3 regions of the Chitinophaga lutea genome follow, and region 3 is predicted to be linked to each of the others. Evidence: riboswitches for the same ligand, from Rfam matches in the RefSeq annotation. Region 3 holds a riboswitch; each other region holds the start of a gene.
The links. A riboswitch is a leader RNA that binds a small molecule or an ion and turns the genes downstream of it on or off. The one in region 3 is predicted to bind thiamine pyrophosphate.
Positions count from the first base shown of each region.

Region 1: it holds a riboswitch for thiamine pyrophosphate, as region 3 does, so the genes downstream of both, EGT74_RS20190 (family 43 glycosylhydrolase) here and thiS (sulfur carrier protein ThiS) in region 3, are expected to answer to the same signal.
Region 2: it holds a riboswitch for thiamine pyrophosphate, as region 3 does, so the genes downstream of both, EGT74_RS01885 (TonB-dependent receptor) here and thiS (sulfur carrier protein ThiS) in region 3, are expected to answer to the same signal.

Region 1 covers NZ_RPDH01000002.1:1,962,345-1,969,944, reverse strand. The annotation lists gene EGT74_RS20195 (RagB/SusD family nutrient uptake outer membrane protein) at 1-1,533, shown strand, start outside; gene EGT74_RS20190 (family 43 glycosylhydrolase) at 1,594-2,589, opposite strand; TPP riboswitch at 2,653-2,748, opposite strand; gene EGT74_RS20185 (DUF4142 domain-containing protein) at 2,758-3,354, opposite strand; gene EGT74_RS20180 (hypothetical protein) at 3,506-4,306, shown strand; gene EGT74_RS20175 (S9 family peptidase) at 4,453-7,245, shown strand; gene hemL (glutamate-1-semialdehyde 2,1-aminomutase) at 7,371-7,600, opposite strand, start outside.
Region 2 covers NZ_RPDH01000001.1:474,534-482,133, forward strand. The annotation lists gene der (ribosome biogenesis GTPase Der) at 1-651, opposite strand, end outside; gene era (GTPase Era) at 674-1,546, opposite strand; tRNA gene EGT74_RS01875 (tRNA-Met) at 1,610-1,681, opposite strand; gene EGT74_RS01880 (single-stranded DNA-binding protein) at 1,824-2,204, opposite strand; TPP riboswitch at 2,362-2,455, shown strand; gene EGT74_RS01885 (TonB-dependent receptor) at 2,628-4,991, shown strand; gene EGT74_RS01890 (ABC transporter permease) at 5,067-7,511, opposite strand.
Region 3 covers NZ_RPDH01000001.1:2,113,833-2,121,432, forward strand. The annotation lists gene EGT74_RS08470 (sterol desaturase family protein) at 1-428, shown strand, start outside; gene EGT74_RS08475 (hypothetical protein) at 464-718, shown strand; gene EGT74_RS08480 (lipocalin-like domain-containing protein) at 826-1,317, opposite strand; TPP riboswitch at 1,408-1,507, shown strand; gene thiS (sulfur carrier protein ThiS) at 1,559-1,759, shown strand; gene thiC (phosphomethylpyrimidine synthase ThiC) at 1,851-3,563, shown strand; gene EGT74_RS08495 (thiamine phosphate synthase) at 3,729-4,319, shown strand; gene EGT74_RS08500 (hydroxymethylpyrimidine/phosphomethylpyrimidine kinase) at 4,304-5,128, shown strand; gene EGT74_RS08505 (thiamine phosphate synthase) at 5,315-5,935, shown strand; gene EGT74_RS08510 (thiazole synthase) at 5,923-6,696, shown strand; gene thiH (2-iminoacetate synthase ThiH) at 7,303-7,600, shown strand, end outside.

The DNA of each region.
Region 1 (7,600 bases), on a different contig from region 3:
TTCACACACGCACGCTGGTACCTGGGAGCCGACCGCTGGAACCTCCAGGAGTATACGGCCGACCATTTTGCCATCACCACTAAAGGCCGCCACTGGTATAACGGCGGCGAAAACGAACGCTACCATTACCACCGCTGGACGCCCGATGACGGCTGGATTTGGGGCACCTGGCGCGGTACGCTGATGGGCGTGGCGCTGGCGCTCGATACCAAAAAAGACCTGGAGAAACTCGACTATACGAAGTTTGCGCTCACACAGGCGGATAAAGACGATCACCTGAACCAGCTCAATACCCTCATCGCGTTTTTCTACCTGCGCGGCCTCGATTATTTCGGCGGGCTGCCCGTGTTCGAATCGCTGGAAGGGGAGTCGCTGCCGCGTAACACCGATCTCGAAACGTTCACCCACATCGAAACGCTGCTCAAAACCGCGATAGAAAAACTGCCGAAGAAAAAAGCGGGCGACAAGGAAGAAGGCGCACTGCGCCAGGCCGCCGCGGCCACCTTGCTGGCAACGCTTTATTTCAACGCGGAAGCCTACATCAACAAACCGATGTTCGCCGAATGCAAAAAACTCTGCCAGGACATCCTTGCCAAAACCTACGGTGAATACAGCCTGGATGCCAGCTGGTACGGTCCGCACGCTTTCAGTAACGACAAATCGCCCGAGATCATCTGGTCGATCCCCTCTGAATTCAACAAGCTGCAATACGACTGGTTCTACGCGAACTTTTATCACTACAACACCAACAAGTATTTCGACATCGACGGCGGCAACAATAACGGCAGCCACCTGCAGCCTTCCCGCAAACCGACCGGGGAGCTGTATACGGCGGATTTCAAACTGGGCTCGCCTTATGAGCAGTTCAGCGACCAGGACCTCCGCAAAAAACCTTACAAATACCTCGGCGGTGGCCGCTACGAAGGCATGTTCATCGTAGGCCCGCACCTCACGCCTTCCGGTGCGGTGATCAACGGCGGCGAAGAATACAAGAACCTGCCGCTGACGTTCGTAGACCAGGTGGGGCGTTTTTCCGAAGTAGGCCCCGGCAAACGGTATGCTTCCGTAAACGTGCTGCCCTCAAAAATGTCTGAAGGAGAAGAAAATACCGGCGTGCGCCTCGTGAAGGTACCGGTGCCGAACAATGCCGATAAAAGCCTGCGCTGGGGCGCGGACAATCCCGCTATCCGCCTGACGGAGATACAATACATGCTGGCCGAATGCCTGCTGCGCGAAGGCGATAAAGCCGGCGCTGCCGCGCTCATCAATCCCGTGCGGAAACGCGCCTTCACCGGCGGTGCAGACCCCGACCCGGTGACTGCCGCCAACCTCGACGAATACCGCATGCTCCGCGAATGGGGCATCGAGTTCCTCGGCGAAGGCCGCCGCAGAACAGACCTGATACGCTGGAAAAAATTTACAACGGAAACCTGGTGGGACCATCAGCCTTCTGCCAGGCATTATAACCGCTTCCCGGTGCCTACACAGGCTATTTCGGGGAACAACAACCTGAAGCAGAACGACGGATATTAACGGGAAGGAAAGGCGTAAAAACAAAAAGGGTGTATCAGTTATTGATACACCCTTTTTTTATCAGAATACCGGTGCGGGTTGCGGCCCTACGCTGGGCGCGGCCCCCTTGATCACAGGCCAGCCGTCTACCCACTCGATTTTATCGAGCAGCATCACACGGCCTCTTTTATCGTTCTTTTTGTGGAAGGCATGGTACAACATCCAGGTATCGCCGTTCTTATCGGTGATGATATCGCCGTTATGGCCGGGGCCGAGAAAGCCCTCTTCTCCCGTATTGGCTTTCAGCAGCATCGTGCCGCCGTTGTTCAGCAGCGGAACGCCGGCTTTGTCGACATAAGGGCCTTTGATGGATGTTGATCTGCCCACCATCACATGATAGGTGCTTTTCGCGCCTTCGCAGCAGCTGCCGGCGGAGCCGAAGTAATAGTAGTAGCCGCCTCTTTTGTAGACATAACTGCCTTCGTACTTATCGCCGGTGATGCGGATGGTATCGCCTTTCCGCTGCAGGCCGTCTTTCGACAGCTCCGCGCAGTAAATGCCTTTGAAGCTGCCCCAGAAAATGTACGGCGTGTTTTTATCTTCATACACGAAGGCGTCGATGGAATTTTTGACGCCTACTTCTTCGCTGAGAAAGAGTTTGCCTTTGTCTTCAAACGGCCCTTTGGGGTCGTTGCTCACGGCAATGCCCACACCGGGATTGGGATCGCCCCAGGTGGAGAACGAATAATACAGCATGTACTTGCCGCGGTACACCAGTGCGTCCGGGGCCCAGATGCCGCCTTCCTTTTTCCAGGTGGGGCGTTTGGAGAGGGCGTCGCCCACATGTTCCCATTGCACGAGGTTTTTGGAACGCAGGATGGGCATGATGTAGGGACCGCCCGCATTCTGGCGCCGCCAGTCGGACTGGGTGGAGTAGGCGTAGAAGTACCCGTCTTTGCCTTTGAGCACATTCGGGTCGGGGAAGTCGTGATCGAATACCGGATTGGTGTAAGTGGCCTGAGCGGCCGCCTGGTGTATCATGCTGATACACAGCAGGAAGGGGAGTAAATTTTTCATGTGGAATGCAGACGTTTCTGCCAAAGTAATAAAAAAAACTCCGGCCTCCTAAGAGGCCGGAGCTATATTCCAATCTTTTCATTTCCTTCGCCGGCATTACCCGGATCAGGTGCTAAAGGTTTAATCTCAGGCTTTGAGTTGCCACCCTTGAAGAAAAGACGGAAATAGTTATTTTTTCAGCTTCTCCTGTTCTTTCTTCGCCATTGTCAGGTGTTCCTTCAATTCGGGTATCGCTTTCGTGAACAGCTGTTTGATATCCGGGTCTGTTGCATCGTTGGCCGTATTCTCAAACAGGTTGATAGCCTTTTCATGTTTATCCACTAATTCGTCTACAAAAGCTTTATCAAAATCAGTACCCGTTTTGTCGGTGATCTGCTGAATATCCCTGATCTTGCTGTCTTCTAAAACCGTAGGAATGGTGATGCCTTTTTTAGCAGTCAGCTCAGCCAGTTCCTTGTTCAGTTTTTCGTGTGCTTTCAGCATGTGCGCCGCCATTTTTTTGATGGCGGCGTTGGTGGTTTTCGCCTGCCCGTCTGAAAGCAGTTTTACTTCATAAAGCCCGTCTTCCGCTGCCTTGGAAATATTATTGGTAGCCCCGCGCACTGAATCATTCTCGAATGTTTCCTTGTTTACGTCCTGTGCCATGTCTTTCGTCATCCCGGTGTCTTCTCCGGAGAGTGTGTCCTGTGCGTTACGGCTGGCCTGGTTGTTACAGGCTACGGCAGCAAGGCATGCAAAAGCGAGCGGCAATAATATCTTTCTCATGTGGATGGTTTTGGTGCTCCTACTGTAGTGAAAATAGTATGCCACGAACCGCATATAGCTGTTTGTCAGACCAAATGGGGAATTGTATGCACGGATTGTATATTAGATTAAATAAAAACACTATATTTATGAGGAATTACCGCCCTGTCCTATGAAATGCACCTGCCTGATAGCTGCACTGCTGTTTGTGCAAACATTGTACGCGCAAAAGCCTGCGCCGTTCCCGCTGTCCTCTTTCAACAGTAAACTCGAAACCGCCCGCTGGATGGTGGATTACGACACCGTTGCCTGGCGCCTCTCTGAAATGGTGACCACCGTGAGCTGGGAGGAGCTCGGCCGCATGGGGCGTGAATGGTTTTGTTACAAAGGGGACGACAGCCTGTGGAACGGCATCTTCGGCAAGTATAAGGACGGGCGGTACGATGTAGTGCTGCATTACAAGATATGGCGGCCGGACAGTGTCGATGTGGTGTGCGACCCGCCGGATACGGTGATGCTCAACGCCGTGTCGCGCGCCATCGGGCTGGCCTACCGCGAAGCAGGGTTTGTGCTGGGCAAGTCGTATGTGAAGTTCAACAAGTTCGTGCGGTATCACCGCGATAAAACCGTCTCCGTCTGGCTCATGCCCGCGCTGGCGCCCAACGAGATCGCCCTGTACGGTGCGGAATTCCATTACCTGTTCGACCCTTCGGGCACTTCCATACTCAGCCGCAATGAGTATTACCAGGGCAGCTTCAAAGGGTTCCGGCTGGGGAAGGCGCGTGAGGTACAGTTGCAGTATGCCGATGCGGACGCGCCCACGCTGGGCGCCGTATTTTTCGCCATGAAGTACGGGCGGCATTTCTCCGGGGTACAGATCCACACCCGCAAAAGCAGCAGCCTGATGGCTTTCAGCCAGGTAAAAGGATATTCCTGGCAGCATACCGGTAAAAGTCTGCCCCCAAATCCGTAAATTACTGTACAATCAATGCGCCTGCGTACAGTCATCCTATTCCTGATACCGGCCTGACACGAAAATGGCCCCATTCATCACTTTTTGACCCGCACTGCTGTTGGTTACCGTTACATTCGCTCTTTGAATCAACCTAAACCTGAATAATGCAACGTTTCTATGTGATGTTGTTGGCGCTCACGGCCGGTATCTCCGCCAGCGCACAACAAAAAAAAGACCTGTCGCCCGACGACTATGCCCGATGGCAGAACATAGCCGGCACCGCACTTTCCCACAACGGCCACTGGATCGGCTACCAGATCACCGTACAGGAAGACAATGATACCCTCTACCTCGTGAACAACGGCAACGGCAAACGTTTTGCCCTGGAGTTCGCCAGCGCGCCGGAGTTTTCGAAAGACAACCAGTGGGTGGCCTACAAAATCGGCGTGTCGTACAAGGAGGCCGAAAAACTGCGCGAGCAGAAGATGCCACCCAAAACCAACATGGGCCTGCTCAACCTGAACACGGGCCGCAAGGAAGTGATCTCGGATGTGGACAATTTTGGTTTCTCCAAAAACGGGAAATTCCTCGCCGTGCAGCTCACGCCGCCGAAAGAAAATAAAGACAAAGGCTCCGTGGTGCTGCTCCGCAACCTGGCAGACAGTACCACCCGCACCATCGGGAACGTCACGGCCTTCGAGTTCAATAAAAAGAGCGATTACCTCGCCTACATCGTGGAATCCGCCAACCAGGCCGGCAACTCCGTGGAGCTGTTCAACCTCGGCAATTATTCCCTGAAAGTACTGGCCAGCGATACCTGCAAGTTCTCGAAGCTCACCTGGTCGAAAGAAGGCGACGGGCTGACGTTTTTCAAAACCGTGAAAAACGACAAATACGAGGAAGAAAACGCGCAGGTATATCTCTATGCGCCGTTGTATAAAAATCCTTCCCTGAAAATATTCGACCCGTCCAAACAGGCCGGTTTCCCGGACAGCTTACGCGTCAACCCGGCTTCCTCGCTGCGCGTGAGCGACGACCTCAGCCTCGTGTTCTTCAATATCCGCAACTGGACGAAGAAAAAAGACGCCGCTAAAAAAGATACGGCCAAAACCGCCGGCAAAGCGGATACCGCCAAAGCGCTGGCCGCCAAAACGGATACCGCGAAAAAATCCGCGCCGGCCGTTGCTAAAAAAGAAGACAAACCCGCCGCAGTGGACGTGTGGCACTGGAAAGACAAGGAAATCCAGCCCCGCCAGAAAATCACCTACATGCAGGACAAGGAGCGCAGTTTCCAGTCTGTCTGGAATGCCGCCACCGGCCGCTATTTCCAGCTGGCGAGCGATACCACGCCGTCGTCCATGATGGGCGCCAACCAGCACTACACCCTGCTGGCCAACGATGCCAAATACCGGCCGGCCTTTAAAGAAGACTATGCGGATTATTACATCGTGAACGTACGCAATGGCGACAAGAAACTGTTCGGCGAAAAGATCGTACTGTCGTATGGTTACGCCCCGCAGATTTCCCCCGATGGCAAATACGTGCTGTACTACAAAGACAAACACTGGTTCTCCTACAATACCGGTACCGGTGCTACCGTGAACCTCACACAGCACATCGGCGAAACGTTCGAGAATTACAAAGACGATCATCCTGCCGTTAAACCGCCGTTTGGCATGGGCGGATGGACGAAGGGCGATAAAGAAGTGCTGCTGTACGACGAGTTCGACGTGTACGCTGTTAAACCCGACGGAAAGGGCGCCCGCAAACTGACCGACGGCCGCGAAGAGGAGATCGTGCACCGCGTAACCCGCGTAGATTATGAAGAGCCCTACCTCGACGACAGCCAGCCGATATTCATGAACCTCTACGGCGATAAAACAAAATATTTCGGCTACGGCAAAGTAGAGAAAGGCAAATTCTCGCGGCTGGCATACGACAACGTGATGTACACCGGCCTCATCAAAGCGAAGGAAGCCGATGTGTTTTCGTACGTTAAAATGGACTACGACCAGTCCCCCGAGCTTTATGTCAGCAAGGCTTTCCAGGGCGAAGACAAAGTAGCCTCCACCAATCCCCAGCAGAAAGATTACAAATGGGGCAGGAGCGAGCTGGTATCTTTCACCAACAAGAAAGGCAAAAAGATGCAGGGTGCACTGTTTTACCCCGCCGATTACCAGCCTGGCAAACAGTACCCGATGGTGGTGTACATTTATGAAACCCTGTCGAACACCGTGCATTTTTATACCCAGCCCAACCGCAGAAGCGCTTACAATACCACCAACTTCACCACCGGCGGTTATTTCATTTTCCGTCCTGACATCGTGTACGACATCAACGACCCTGGTATGAGCGCCGTGGATTGTGTGGTGCCGGCCGTGGAGGAAGTGCTGAAAACCGGCATGATCGACAAAAACAAAGTGGGTCTGATGGGGCATAGCTGGGGCGCGTACCAGACGAGCTTCATCATCACGCAAACCGACCTTTTCAAAGCTGCCTGCGCCGGTGCGCCGCTCACCAACCTGATCAGCATGTCGCTTTCCATTTACTGGAACAGCGGCATCCCCGACCAGAAGATTTTCGAAACCAGCCAGGGCCGCTTCGATGGCCCGTGGTACGAGCGCATGCAGGAGCATATGCGCAACTCGCCCATCTACCAGGCCGCCAACATCAAAGCGCCGCTGCTCGTTGCTTTTGGGGATAAAGACGGCGCGGTAGACTGGCACCAGGGCATCGAAATGTACGGCACCATGCGCCGCATGGAAAAACCGCACGTGATGCTGGTGTACGCCGACGAAAACCACGGCCTGGCGAAAAAAGAAAACCAGATCGACTACCAGCAGCGGCAGCGCGAATGGTTCGACCACTACCTGCTGGGAAAACCGGCGGCGAAGTGGATCACCGAAGGCGTGAGTTATGTGGAGAAGATGAAGGTGCAGGAGAAGGCTGCGAAATAATACAAAGGATATAAACTGTAAAATGCCCCGCCGTATCTGTATGGCGGGGCATTTTCATAAACACAAAAGCTGCCCCGGAAGGCAGCTTTTTCACTCACACATAACTGGATTGATCGTTAACTTCTTTACAGAATATGTTGCATGGATGCTTTGGCGGCATCGATGGTAAAGTCGATATCTTCCTGGCCCAGCGCGTGGCTGATGAACCAGCTTTCAAATGCGGACGGCGGCAGGTATACCCCTCTTTCGAGCATGGCGTGGAAGAAGCGGCGGAACAGTTCGTTGTTGGCGCCAGATGCGGCCGTGAAATCCACGATGGGATATTCGGCGAAGTGCACGCTCATCATGGAGCCGA
Region 2 (7,600 bases), 1.6 Mb from region 3:
ATGGATGGTATCGCGGGTGGTGCCGGCGATATCGGAAACGATGTTCCTTTCCTCCCCTACCAGGGCGTTCAGCAGGGACGATTTCCCTACGTTGGGCTGGCCGATGATGGCGATTTTGGGAATGCCTTCGTCTTCGGCGCTGGCCTGCTCGTCTTCCGGTATCAGCGCGGCGATTTCGTCGAGCAGTTCGCCGGTGCCGCTGCCGGACATAGACGAGAGGAAAAATACATTTTCAAACCCCAGGCTGTAAAACTCGGTGGCTTCCAGCTGGCGTTCATGGTTGTCCACTTTATTCACGGCGAGGTATACGGGTTTGCTTGAGCGGCGCAGCAGGTCGGCCACTTCGGCATCGAGGTCCGTAATACCGGTGGTCACGTCGCACATGAAGATCACCACGTTGGCTTCCTGCATGGCGATTTTCACCTGTTTGCGTATTTCGCGCTCAAACACATCGTCGCTTCCGGCCACGAAACCGCCGGTATCAATCACGTTGAATGTTTTGCCGTTCCAGTCGGCAATGCCGTACTGCCGGTCGCGGGTAACGCCGCTCACATCGTCCACAATGGCCTTCCGCTGCTCCAGCAGACGGTTGAACAGGGTAGACTTACCTACGTTGGGACGCCCCACAATTGCTACGGTAAAACCAGGCATCTTAATTAGTTTTTGTTGTCGTTTAAATCAATCCGTACTCGCGGAGGTAGTTATCGTTATCGCGCCATTTGTCGCGCACTTTCACATGCAGTTCCAGAAACACCTTGCGGTCGAGGAACTTCTCGATATCCGTCCTGGCGCGGGATCCGATCTCACGGATGGATTTCCCCTTTTCGCCGAGGATGATACCTTTCTGGGTTTCGCGCGTCACGATAATTTCCGCAGATATTTTGGTCAGCGTGTGCTTTTCCTGGAACTGCGTAACTACTACAGCGGTATGATATGGTATCTCTTCTTCGAAGAGCATGAATATTTTTTCGCGGATGAGCTCCGCCACGAAAAATCGGGTAGAACGGTCCGTGAGTGTATCTTCCGGGTAAAACGGCTCCCCATCGGGCAGCAGTTTCAGGATTTCCTGCATCAGCGTGTCGAGCCCCTTTTTCTGCAGTGCGGAAATGGTGACGACGGCTTTGGCTTTGCCCCATGCCTTGCAGCGTTCCACCAGGGCGTCGAGCTCGGCTTTTTCCAGGTTATCCATCTTATTGAGCACCAGTACGCACTGCGCTTTCAGTTTGAGGGAATCAAACAGGGCGAGGCATTCTTCCGTGTTGTCGCGCACGTCCATGATGAGCAGGGCCACATCCGCATCTTCGAGCGCGGACTTCACGGCGCCCATCATTTTTTCGTGCAATTTGTATTTCGGATCGATGATGCCCGGTGTGTCCGAAAACACAACCTGGTAGCCCGGTTCCGTTAAAATGCCGGTGATGCGGTGGCGGGTGGTTTGCACCTTCGGGGATACAATAGCCAGTTTTTCGCCCAGCAGGGCGTTCAGCAAAGTGCTTTTGCCGGCGTTCGGTTTACCGAAGATGTTCACAAATCCTGCACGGTGCATAATCGCAATTTAGTACAAATAAAAAAAGCCGAATTAGCTTCGGCTTTTTGTGTTAGTTTTTTGTAGCGAGGAGAGGATTCGAACCTCTGACCTTCGGGTTATGAGCCCGACGAGCTACCTCTGCTCTACCTCGCAATGTGGGTGCAAAGGTAAGGGAATTTTCAACCTGACCAAATATATTTTTACTCTTTGAGAAAATTTGTAAAGTGGATAGTATTGAAAACCATTGCCAGCAAAGGGTTACAGCGGAATATTTTTTTCCTCCTCTCCCCGTTTCCTAAAACGGCAGGTCGTCGGCCGGTTGAGAAACAGCCGGTTCCAGCTCCTGGTTTTCGGCGCCATTCCGGCCGTCCGGCAGTAACTGGAGGAAGGTGACGCGCACTTTCATTTCGGCTTTGGCTTCGCCGGCATTGGTGCGGTACAGGTTCACGGCAGGCATCCCTTCGAGGTACACCGCTTTGCCCTGCACGAGGTACGGCATCACGGCGCCGGGCTCCCACATGGCGCAGTTGACCCATACCACACGCTCCTGCTGCATGCCCTGGGCATTTTTGAATTTTTCGTTGTGGGCTACGCTGAAGTTGATGACTGTTTTACCGTTCACGGCATGTTCGGTGGCATTCTGGCCAAGGCGGCCCATCAATTGCAGTTTGATCATTTTACATTTGTTTGAGTTAACAATAAAAATTCGAAAATGATCCTGCTATACAGTGCGATATCTACATCCGGATGAATACACAAGATAGCCAAAAAAATAATTTGCGCAAAATTCCCTGCATGTGTCTAACTTTGCGGCAGAAACCGGGACTATTCCCAATTTCACCTCGGGGTGCCTTACTATCAGGCTGAGATCAAACCCGTTGAACCTGGACCAGGTAATGCTGGTTAGGAAAGGTAAGCGACCACTCTCCTTACCTGTTATTTTTTGATAGTGAACAGCAAAGCTGCTGCCGTAACGGTATGCCGTCAACTGTTCGTATAACGGAATTAAATCAACAGGAAATATGAAGCCAAGCTCGCAACCGGCCCGCCCGGGCATGTTCCCGCGAGGCTCCATCCGACCATCAAAATCAACTGAAGGATGAAAAAGTTCATGCTTTTTGCGCTGCTGTGCCTCCCTGTATTGTTGCAGGCACAAACCACCCTCACGGGAACCGTCACCGACCAGGCCAGCGGCCGCCCGCTGGAAGGCGCTACCGTAGCGGTACTGAACGGAGCACACACCATTACCAATGCCAAAGGCCAATACCGCCTGCAACTCCCCCGCAACGGCAGCTTCACCGTACAGGCCAGTTTTATCGGTTATACCGCCGCGCGGGAAACCCTACAGCCGTCTGCCGCCGCCGTGCTCGATTTCCGCCTGCAGGAAACGGCACTGTTCGTGAAAGCGGTGGAAATAGCCAGCATCCGCGCGGGCAGGAAGGCGCCGTTTACCAAATCGGAAATCGGCAAAGAAGAAATCGACAAACAGAACCTCGGACAGGACCTGCCGCTGCTGCTCAACCAGCTGCCGTCTGTAGTGACCAGCTCGGACGCCGGCGCCGGCGTGGGGTACACCGGCCTCCGCGTGCGCGGCAGCGACATCACCCGCATCAACGTGACCGTCAACGGCATCCCCGTGAACGACGCGGAATCGCAGGGGACGTTTTTTGTGAACATGCCGGACTTCGCATCGTCCGTCAGCAGCATCCAGCTGCAACGCGGCGTGGGCACCTCCACCAACGGAGCAGGAGCTTTCGGCGCATCGCTTAACCTCTCCACCAACCAGTTTTCCGAAAAAGCATACGGCGAAACCGACAACAGCTACGGTTCTTTCAATACCTGGAAAAACACCGTGAGAGCAGGCTCGGGGCTCATCAACGGACATTTCACCGTAGACGCGAGGTTGTCCAGGATCACGTCCGACGGGTATGTGGACAGGGCCTCATCCAACCTCCGCTCCTTCTACACCTCCGCCGCTTACATCGACAAAAAATCCTCTCTCCGCCTGAACGTTTTTTCCGGCAAGGAAAAAACCTACCAGGCCTGGAACGGTATCAGCGAAGAACAACTCAACACCAACCGTACCTACAACCCCAGCGGCACCAACAAACCCGGGGCGCCGTACGATAACGAAACGGACAATTACCAGCAGGACCATTACCAGCTGTTCTTCAACCACGCCCTGCGCCCGAACCTGCAGTTCAATGTGGCGGCGCACTACACCCGCGGCCGTGGATATTATGAGAACTACCGCGATAAAAACGCGTATGCCGACTATGGCGTAACCGCGCCCGCCGGCAGCGGCGATACCACCGATCTTATCCGCCAGCTGTGGCTCGACAATCATTTTTACGGCGGCGTATTTTCCCTCAACCACCAGGCCGGTAAATTTAACTGGAGCGTGGGCGGCGCCTGGAATAAATACGACGGCAAACATTACGGCAAAGTGATCTGGGCGGAAAAAGGCGGGTTCGATAAAGACTTCCGCTGGTACGACCTCACGGCTTTCAAAACCGACATGAACGTGTACTGGAAAGGCGAATATGCAGTGACGGAAAAGCTGAAACTGTTTGCAGACCTGCAATACCGCCGGGTTCACTATGAGCTGAACGGATTCCGCAACAATCCCGACATCCTCCGCAACAACAAATACAACTTCATCAACCCGAAAGGCGGGGCCACGTTCCAGCTGAACGACGAGCAGCATGTATATGTTTCTTACGCCATCGGCAACAAGGAACCGAACCGCGACGATTTCGAGGTAAGCATAACAGAAGCGCCGAAACACGAAACCCTCCGCAACCTGGAAGCCGGTTATGTCTGGCGCAATGCGAAAGGCGGCGTTTCCGCCAATGCGTATTACATGAACTACCGCAACCAGCTGGTATTGACAGGCCGCATCAACGACGTGGGCGCATATGCCAGGACCAATATCCCGAAAAGTTACCGCGCCGGCATAGAGCTCGACGGTCACTACCACGTAGTGCCCCGGCTGACCCTCGCGGCCAACATCGCCCTCAGCCGCAACCGCATCAACGAATTCACAGAATACCTCGACGACTGGGATAACGGCGGACAAAAAACGGTGACGCACAAAGACACCGACATTTCCTTCTCCCCCGACCTCGTAGCCGGTTACACGGTTACCTACAGGCCCCTGAACGGCCTGCAGATCGACTGGGTGGGCAAGTATGCGGGCCGCCAGTACCTCGACAATACGGCGAATGCCAAACGCGCGCTCGACGCATTCCTCGTGAACGACCTGCGCTTCAATTACACCATCCCGCAGCGCCTCTTCCGCGAGCTGGGGCTGCAGCTGATGCTCAACAATATTTTCAATGAAAAATACGAGCCGAACGGTTATACCTATGGTTATACTGAAGGCGGGGAAATCAAACAATCCAACGCGTATTTCCCGATGGCCGGCTTTAACGTGATGGCAGGGGTGCGGCTTGGTTTTTAAGCCCTGCACCCGATACAAAAAAAGCGGATCCGGCAAAAACCGGATCCGCTTTTTTTATGGTTTCAAACAACGTCATTACACCGTTCTCAGCGATTTCACCGGGTTTGCCAACGCCGCCCGGATGGCCTGGAAACTGACCGTCAGCATGGCGATGAAAATGGCTACCGCCCCGGACACCACGAACACCCACCACTCGATCTCTACCCGGTACACAAAACCTTCCAGCCAGCGGTTCATGCCCCACCAGGCAATGGGTGATGCAATGAGCAGCGCGATGAGGATCAGTTTGGCAAAATCGGACATGAGCATTTGCGCGATACCGGCCACCGTTGCACCCAGTACTTTCCGGATACCGATTTCCTTCGTCCGCTGAAAAGCGATCAGCACCGCGAGCCCGAACAAACCCAGGCAGCTGATCACGATGGCGATGACGGTAGCCAGGTTGACCAGCCTCGACTGGTTCCTTTCCTGCTTGTACATCGCGTCCAGCGTTTCATCATAAAACTTGTACGCAAAGCTCCCCGAAGGATACATCGCATACCATTTCTGTTCCACTTTCTTTAAAGTCTGCTGCCATGTATCAGGGTCTGCGCTATTCAGTTTGATATTGAGGGTGCCCACATTTTTTTTATCCGCCATCAATGCCACCGGTTCAATGGCCGTATGAAAATCCCGCAGATGGAAATCTTTCACGACGCCCACAATGGGATGCTGCGGTGCGAATATCTGCCCGGTCAGTTGACCGATGGCATCCTGCGGTGAGGCAAAGCCCAATTCACGCACTGCGGTTTCGTTGATGATGTATTCATTGGTCGTATCGGAAGCGCGGAGATTCCTGCCGGCGATGAGTTGCATGTTGTACAGATGGATGTAAGCCGTGTCCACCCACTTCTTGTATACCTGCCGCCTGACCGGTTCCTTCGCCTGTACCGCCCTGTTTTCGAACATACTCGAGGAATACCCGTCAGACATCGGCTCCCGGCCGAGCGAAATCGCCTGTATGCCGGATTCTTTCTTCAGTTCTTCCGCCAGTACAAAATGTTTGTCGCGGTACACCGAATCGCGTTGCAGTTTCCAGGGGATGTTCACCAGCACCACCGCCTCTTTATCGAATCCCATATCCTTTTTCAGGTTGTAGTTCAACTGGCTGCCCATCACGATAGCCCCGACGATGAACACCTGCGCGATCACGAACTGGAATACGATGAGCACTTTCCGTAAACCGACGCCGCCACCGCCATTGCGATGCAGGGTACCATGGCGCTGGATGAGCCCGATCGGTTTTACTTTGGATATCAGCCACGCCGGGTAACCGCCGGAAAGCAACGTGATGCCCAGCAGCAATGCCGCCAGGAAGCCGATTATGCCCCATCCGCCGGCATGGTCGTGCATGCCATCGGGAATGATATTGCCGAGAAACGAATAGGCCGTTTTCGTCAGGAAAAGCGAACAGGCAACGGCCAGCAATACAATCACAAACGTCTCCGTCAATATGCCTTTGATAATGTTGCCGCTGTTGCCGCCCAGTATCTTCCGCACACCGATGCTCCTGCTCCGTTGCGGTATCAGCGCCGTGCTCAGGTTGATATAGTTGATGCAGGCCAGTATGATCAATAAAGCACCCAGCCCGATGAGGCCTCTCATAACGGGCTTGCTGGCCTTCCGCACGTCCATCTCCCTGACGTAGGTGGAAAAATGGGATTCTTCCAGCGGCAATAACCTGAACCAGCGCCTTACGGTATTCGGCAGCTTTCTTTCGGCCATATTTTCATCCCATTTTCCCTGGGCGATGTTGCTGATCTGCGCCAGTACCCGGGAAGTGTCTGCCCGGTTATCGATCTGCAGGTACAACTGTTCGGAACCATTGGTATTCGTCCAATCGCCCAGTGGATAGGTCTTGGGCGGTAGAAAGAAAAACTCTTTTGCGGTGAACTCGGTAGGATAATCGAGGTCTTTTACGATGCCGGACACTGTTTTCTGATCCTTCCCGTTATAGACCAGCACTTTGCCGATCATCGCTTCGGGGGTAAGCGTACCGAAGTAATTTCTGGCACGGCTTTCCGTCAGCACAACGTTCTCCGGCGCATGGAACGCCGTTGCAGGATTACCTGCCAGCCAGGTATACGGGATCATGTCAAAATAAGCGGCGTCCGTTGCAACGATGCCTTTGAACTCTTCCTGGTCCAGCGGCTTCTGCCCGGGAATGTTCACCGCATTGATCCACTGCCTGAAAACCGGCACCACCCGTTTTGCGCCCGGCACCTGTTCTCTCACGGCCTGGTAAATCGGGGCGGAAACACCTCCGTTGTAAGATTCTTTTCCGTCAAAAGCGAGGCCGGTCACCAGGCGGTAGGTCAGCGCCTTGTCCGGTAACCGGTCGTCAAAACTATATTCATAACTGACAATGTGGTAAATGACCCAGCAGGCGCTGATGCTGATGGCCAAACCGAGTACATTCAGCAGTGTAAACAACCGCTGTCGCCATAACTGGCGGAATACATTTTTGGTCAGAAGACGCATAAGCAAGAGATTATCATGTGTGGAAAGGGTATCAGGCAATCGCGGGAATTTCATGCCATTCGGTAAACAAATTCAGTTCAATTCGTTTA
Region 3 (7,600 bases):
TGCGCCACCACCCGGTGGAAAGCGTGTTCCGCGTGATCGCGCTGTTTGTGGGCATTGTGACCATGGGTGCGCCCATCTGGATGGTGATGCTCTACCAGACGATTTCGGCGTTCATGAGCCAGTTCAATCACGCCAATATCCACCTGCCGGGCTGGATGGACAAAACATTGAGCTGGATCATCGTGTCGCCGGATATGCACAAAGTACACCACAGCCGGTATCAGCCGGAAACGGATTCGAATTATGCCAATATATTTTCTATCTGGGATCGCCTCTTCGGTACGTTCGTTACAGTGAAAGATACCACCAGTCTGCGTTATGGGCTGGATGAATACCAGGATGCGCGTTATCAACAGATTGGTCCCTTGCTGAAGACTCCCTGGGAAGAGGTGCCGGAACGTGACCAACAGCCGGGCTTGCAACAATAGCGTTCAATATTTATTCACCATAATCTCTATTCAGTATGCATCACCCAACTAGTATGCCCAAAATCGCAGGGTTTGCTTCCATTTTTGTAGGTGTGGTTACGGCCGCATTTTCATTCATCAGCAAATCCGCAGACGCTGCTATTTACCTTGGCGCTGCAGGCGTTTTCGTTTGCATCATATCCCTGATAATTGCCCGTAAGAGTACCGACGAGCTGCAGATGGCCGTGGCCGGCCTGTTCCTGGCAATTGTTGCCACCGCTATAGGTTTCTGGCAGCAGTATAATTTATAGTCGCGCTAAAGCGCTTGCACAAGTTCCTCAGTTCGGGTGCCGGTGTAATAACCGTACCCAATTATGAAGCAACCTCCCGAATCCGGATCGGGGAACTTGCATTGTCCTTATTTCCCTTTCCTTGAACCTTTTTTTCTTGTATATTTTTCCAGGTACCCCGGAGCTGCATTGGTTGGAAATACCACCAACGATGTATCGTTCAACATTTTGATCACCAGCGTATCGATCTCCGTCACCGGTTCTTTGTCCCCCTCAGCATGGCTCCAAAGCAGCAGCGTATCCTGCTGCAGCTTCCATTTATCGTAAAGGCGGCTGTGCATGTTCACCGATTCCGCTTTCCCGTTTTTCCTGAGGTTGAAACCCTGCATCACGCTGTCTATTCCCTGCACCGGCTGCAGCCAGCGGCCCGGGACCAGCGTGGAATCCACTATCACGGCGGTATCTGCAGGAATCACGGTCACCGAATCGGCCGGCAGTGTGTCGACCAGCTCCGTACTATCGGTAACGGCTACACTGTCTTTTTCCTTTTCGCCCGACACCGGCGCCTGGCAGGCGGCCAGCAATAACCAGCATCCGGCAAACAGGTTGAGTTTTTTCATACAGGATCGTTTAAACATATCTCTTGTTCCTATCAAAGATAATGCTAAACCGTTGTGTATTTGGAATTTGGTATTCTACACCATACATTTGTATCACTTTAGGGGTGTTCCGGCCCGCGCCGGAACTGAGATGATACCCTCAGTACCTGATGCAGTTCGCACTGACGTAGGGAAAAGTAATACTGAACTCCTTCTCATCTACATCCTTAAAGTTTATTGTTTCACCTAAACTCCTGCAAACATGGAAGTGCTTGTAAACAATAAACTTTATGCAGTGCAGCCGGACACTACGGTTGCTGCACTCTTACAGTTTATTCAGCTCCCCACCAAGGGCATTGCGGTTGCGGTTAACCGCAGTGTGGTGCCCCGCGCCGCATGGGACGCCACCACACTGTCGCCGGCCGACAAGGTCATGATCATCCAGGCCACACAGGGAGGGTAATACCTGCCTGCAATAACGCCTGTCCGCCAACGCCCTCAACGGGCGCCGGGATCGTCGTGCCCATTCCTCAGCAAAACAAAAAAACTGCGCTATGCAAAACACCACCATCAGCCGGGCGCCTTTGCCCGCATCTCAGAAAATTTATGTTCCCGGGCAGCTGCACAACATCCGCGTTGCCATGCGGGAAATAACGCTTACGGATACACGCCTTCAGGGCATTGAAGAAACCAATGCGCCCGTCACCGTGTACGACACCAGCGGGCCGTATACCGACCCTGCAATCGACATCGACGTGCACAAAGGAATCCCCCGGCTGCGGGAAACGTGGATTACCGGCCGCAACGATGTGGAAGCGCTCCCGGCCTTCTCTGCACCGCAGCAAACGAAGTTCGAACACCTGCACCTGCCGCTGAAAGCAGCGCCGGGCCGGAACGTGACGCAACTCCACTACGCCCGCCAGGGCATCATCACCCCGGAAATGGAATACATCGCCATCCGGGAGAACCAGCGCGCCGCCGGTGGATCTAAAACACGCCTCATCACGCCGGAATTCGTGCGGCAGGAAGTTGCCTCGGGCCGCGCCATCATTCCCTCCAACATCAACCACCCGGAAGCGGAACCGATGATCATCGGGCGCAATTTCCTCGTTAAAATCAACGCCAACATCGGCAACTCGGCCGTTACCTCCGGCATCGAAGAAGAAGTGGAGAAAGCCGTGTGGGCCTGCCGCTGGGGCGCCGATACCATCATGGACCTGAGCACCGGTAAAAACATCCACGAAACAAGGGAATGGATCATCCGCAACTGCCCCGTTCCGGTGGGCACCGTGCCCATCTACCAGGCGCTGGAAAAAGTGAACGGCAAAGCGGAAGCCCTCACCTGGGAGCTTTTCCGCGACACGCTGATAGAACAGGCGGAGCAGGGGGTAGACTATTTCACCATCCACGCAGGCGTACTGCTGCGTTATGTGCCGCTAACCGCCAAACGCACTACCGGCATCGTTTCCCGCGGCGGTTCCATCATGGCCAAATGGTGCCTGGCGCATCACAAGGAAAATTTCCTCTACACCCACTTCGAAGACATCTGCGAGATCATGAAAGCCTACGACGTAGCCTTTTCTTTGGGCGACGGCCTGCGGCCCGGCTCCATCGCGGACGCGAACGACGAAGCACAGTTTGCGGAACTGGAAACGCTGGGCGAGCTCACGAAAATCGCCTGGAAGCACGATGTGCAGGTGATGATCGAAGGGCCCGGCCACGTGCCCATGCACCTGATCAAAGAAAACATGGACAAACAACTGGAACATTGTCACGAAGCGCCTTTCTACACGTTAGGCCCCCTGACCACCGACATCGCGCCCGGCTACGATCACATCACCTCCGCCATCGGCGCCGCCATGATCGGCTGGTTCGGTACGGCGATGCTCTGTTACGTAACGCCCAAAGAACACCTGGGCCTGCCCAACCGCGAAGACGTAAAAACCGGCGTGATCACCTATAAGATCGCCGCCCATGCCGCCGATCTCGCCAAAGGCCACCCCGGCGCGCAGCACCGCGACGATGCCCTCAGCAAGGCGCGCTTCGAGTTCCGCTGGGAAGACCAGTTCAACCTCAGCCTCGACCCTGACACCGCCCGCAGTTTCCACGACGAAACCCTGCCGGCCGAAGGCGCCAAAATCGCGCACTTCTGTTCGATGTGCGGACCGCATTTCTGCTCCATGAAAATATCGCAGGAAGTAAGGGCTGCCGGGCTGAAAGAACAGTCGGAACGTTTTGCGGCCGCGGGAGGGGAGATTTATTCATGACCCGAAGGCCTGCATTCCCGATGCCAACAAACATTTGCAGCGGGAAGATATCACGGCATGGACAACGAATCGTAAATCGTAGTGGATAACAGGCCCTGACGAAAACCTTCATTCATCAGAACAGAGAGGAAAGTCCTAGCCGCATTAACATGGAAGACTGCAAACATGATCTGGATAGTCACATCCCCTGAAAGGATACACGAAGAACACCTGTATCTCAACGAACTGGCCGCCGCCGGCCCGGTTACGCTGCTGTTGCGGAAGCCCGGCTGGAGCCTGGAGGCTTATACCGGCCTGCTCGACCGGCTGCACGATCATTCCCGGGTGATGGTGGCGGGGTTCCCGGAACTGTTGCAACGGTATAACGTGATGGGACTGCATGTTGGTGAGGCGGTAAGGCGGACGGACAATAGCCGTACGGTACCATCCGCCGGAACACCGCATCGCCAGGCGTCGCAAGCGCCCGTTTTCAGCACTTCCATTCACACGCCCGGGGCGCCGGCCGGTCCATGGAACTACCTGCTGCTCGGCCCTGTGTTCGACAGCATTTCGAAGAACGGCTACAGCGGTAAAGGACATCTTTTTGTGGCCGTCCCGCCCAACTGCATCGCCATCGGCGGGGTGCAGGCGGACAACATCCGGCAGGTAAAATCGATGGGCTTTTGCGGTGCCGCATTGCTCGGAACGATCTGGAGCAATCCCGCCGGGGCAGTGAAAACCTATCAAACGATACAGGATTTATGGCAACATTCGTAATGAGCCTGGCAGGCCTTGACCCCTCGGGGGGCGCGGGTTTGCTGGCAGACATCAAAACTTTTGAAGCGTATGGCCTCACCGGCTTCGGTGTGTGCACGGCCCTCACGGTGCAAACAGACGACGAGCTGCACGCCGTGGAGTGGCTCAGCGCTGCGAAGATCATCGCGCAGGCCGCGCCATTGCTCAAAAAGTTCCCGGTGCGGTATTGCAAAATCGGTATCGTGGCCGGTCCGGATGCGATACTGGAAATTCTGCCCGCTTTGCGGGCCATCCGGCCCGGTCTTCAGTTTGTGCTCGACCCGGTGCTGAAAGCCTCTGCCGGCTTCGCTTTTCATGCCGATTCATTAAGGCAATGGGAACAGGTGCTCCCGCATCTGCTCCTGTTGACGCCGAATTATGATGAGGCCGTGGCGATGATGAACGATCCCTCCGGTGAAAACGCCGCCCGTAAAATGGCGGGGCATTGTAACGTGCTGCTGAAAGGCGGGCACCGGCCGGGGAAAGAAGGCTGGGACACGCTGTATGACGGTGGCGGTCAGACGGATTTCGCCCCCCCTGCTCCGATTTCTTCAATGGAAGCGGGGAGTACCATAACTCCGGGTCAGCCTGGAGCGCACCTGCACCAGCCCGTTGTATATCCCAAACACGGCTCGGGCTGCGTGCTGTCCGCTGCCATTACAGCCGCGCTGGCGAATAGCCTTTCGCTGGAGCGGGCGTGCCGGGAAGGCAAAGCGTATACTTATGATTACCTGCAAAGTTCACCGTCCCTGTTGGGGCATCACCTGTTTAAAATGCAGCAGCCGGCCTGAGTTCACCCTTGCGGAATGATGCAGAAGGGCAGTGCGCGGAGCTTTAGGGAAGCAGTTGTGTTTCGGCTTTAATGGTAAGAACATAGTCTTGCAATTATCCGGTTTAAGCAGGTCCCGCAAGGCGTTCACTACCTGACAAATCCGGCGGACAAACACAAAAAATATCAATCACATCAAAACAACATCATGGAACGACTATTATACATCTCGCAACAGACACCAGACTCCTCCCACCTCGATAACATTCGCGCGGCCTGCGAGGCGGGCTGCCGTTGGATCCAGCTGCGGGTAAAGTCCGGCGACGTTTCCACGCAGGCGACTGCGGCAAAAATCATCTGCGACCAGTATGGCGCCAAACTTTCCATCAACGATCATCCTGCCATGGCAGCCGTGATTGGTGCCTACGGCGCCCATGTGGGCCTGCTGGACATCCCCGTGCGGGAAGCCCGCCAATTGACCGGCGAGGGCTGCTGGCTGGGCGGAACCGCCAACACCCCAGCCGACGCGCTGGCACACGCGGCCGCAGGAGCGAACTACATTGGTTACGGGCCTTTCCGTTTCACCACCACGAAGGAAAAACTCAGCCCTGTACTGGGCCTCGAAGGCTATAAACAGCTGATGGCGCACCTGCGCGAAAAAGGCGTCGCCATTCCCGTGCTCGCTATCGGCGGTATTCTGCTGGAAGACATTCCCGCCCTGATGGCCACCGGCATTCACGGCGTGGCCGTGTCGGGTCTGATCACACATGCCGCCAATAAAAAAGAAATGGTTCATCACATTCAACAAGCTTTGTCATGCAACAATTAACCATCGCCGGCACCACCTTCAACAGCCGCCTTTTTACGGGCACCGGCAAATTCGGTGATGCGGCTACCATGGAAGCGGCCATACTTGCTTCGGGGTCTGAACTGGTGACAGTCGCACTCAAACGGATTGATCCTAAAGACCCGGAACGCCACGATATGCTGGCCTGGCTCCGGCATCCCCATATCCGCCTGCTGCCCAACACCTCCGGGGTGCGCACCGCCGGGGAAGCCGTGTTTGCGGCACAGCTGGCGCGCGAAGCCATGGGCACCAACTGGATCAAACTCGAAATCCACCCGGACCCTCGCTACCTGCTGCCCGACCCGATCGAAACACTGCAGGCGGCGGCGGAACTGGTGAAGCTGGGTTTCGTGGTGCTTCCATATATCCATGCAGACCCGGTGCTCTGCAAAAGACTGGAGGAAGCCGGCGTAGCGGCCGTGATGCCGCTGGGCGCACCGATCGGCAGTAACCGGGGATTACGCACGCAGGACTTCCTCGAAATCATCATCGCGCAAAGCAAAGTGCCCGTCATCATCGACGCGGGCATCGGCGCACCCTCGCACGCCGCCATGGCTATGGAAATGGGCGCAGACGCCGTACTGGTCAACACCGCTATTGCCGTGGCCGGCAACCCGGTCAATATGGCCGCGGCGTTCCGGGAGGCTGTCAGCGCCGGCAGGCACGCATTCGAGGCCGGATTGCCGGGAGAAAGCCGCCAGGCTCACGCCAGCAGTCCTTTATTGGCTTTCCTGGATGAATAAAGCGGCAATGCGAAAGCGGTACTGGAGGCACCGGGTGAATGGTACAGCATCCGGAAGGCACAAAGGAATGGACGGAAGGAAGGTAACAGGCGAATAGCACTGTATTGCGAAGAAGTAAACAAGAATGGACATAAAGGAGCAATCAGTGAATAATGCGGCATCCGGAGGGAGCAAAGGAATGAATATAAAAGGAGACAACAGGTAAATAACACTGCATTGCGAAGAAATTAAGGAATGGACGCAAAGGAGGCACAAGTGAATAGTGCAGCATCCGGAGGGTGCAAAAGGAATGGACTGAAAAGGAGACAACAGGCGAATAGCACTGCATTGCGAAGAAATAAAAAGGAATGGACGCAAAGTGGCAATCATTGAATCGCCCGCATCAGGAGGGTGCAAAACAATGGACGCAAAGGCGCAATCAGTGAATAGAACTGCATCCGGAAGAAATGTAGAGGAATAAGCGGCAAAGGAACCAATCAGTGAATAAGGGGCATTCCCGAAGAATTGCGGAGAAGTGGAACTCCCAGGAAGAACGCTACAGTTACCGGAACATCCGGCAAGGCACAGTATGGGAGGCACGAAGCATTACACATAAAAACCATCAACATGGGATTCGAAACCATTTTCCGGCAACATCGCTGGGACGATATAAAAGCGGCGATTTACAGCAAATCCGCCCGTGATGTGGAGCAGGCGCTCGGCCGCCAGCAGCGCCATCTCGACGACTTTATGGCGCTCATCTCCCCCGCCGCCGTTCCTTACCTGGAACAGATGGCGGCGGCCAGCAGACTGATCACACAGCAGCGCTTCGGCAAAACGATGCAGCTGTACGCGCCCCTGTATTTGTCCAATGAATGCCAGAACATCTGCACCTATTGCGGCTTCAGCTACAACAACCCGCTGC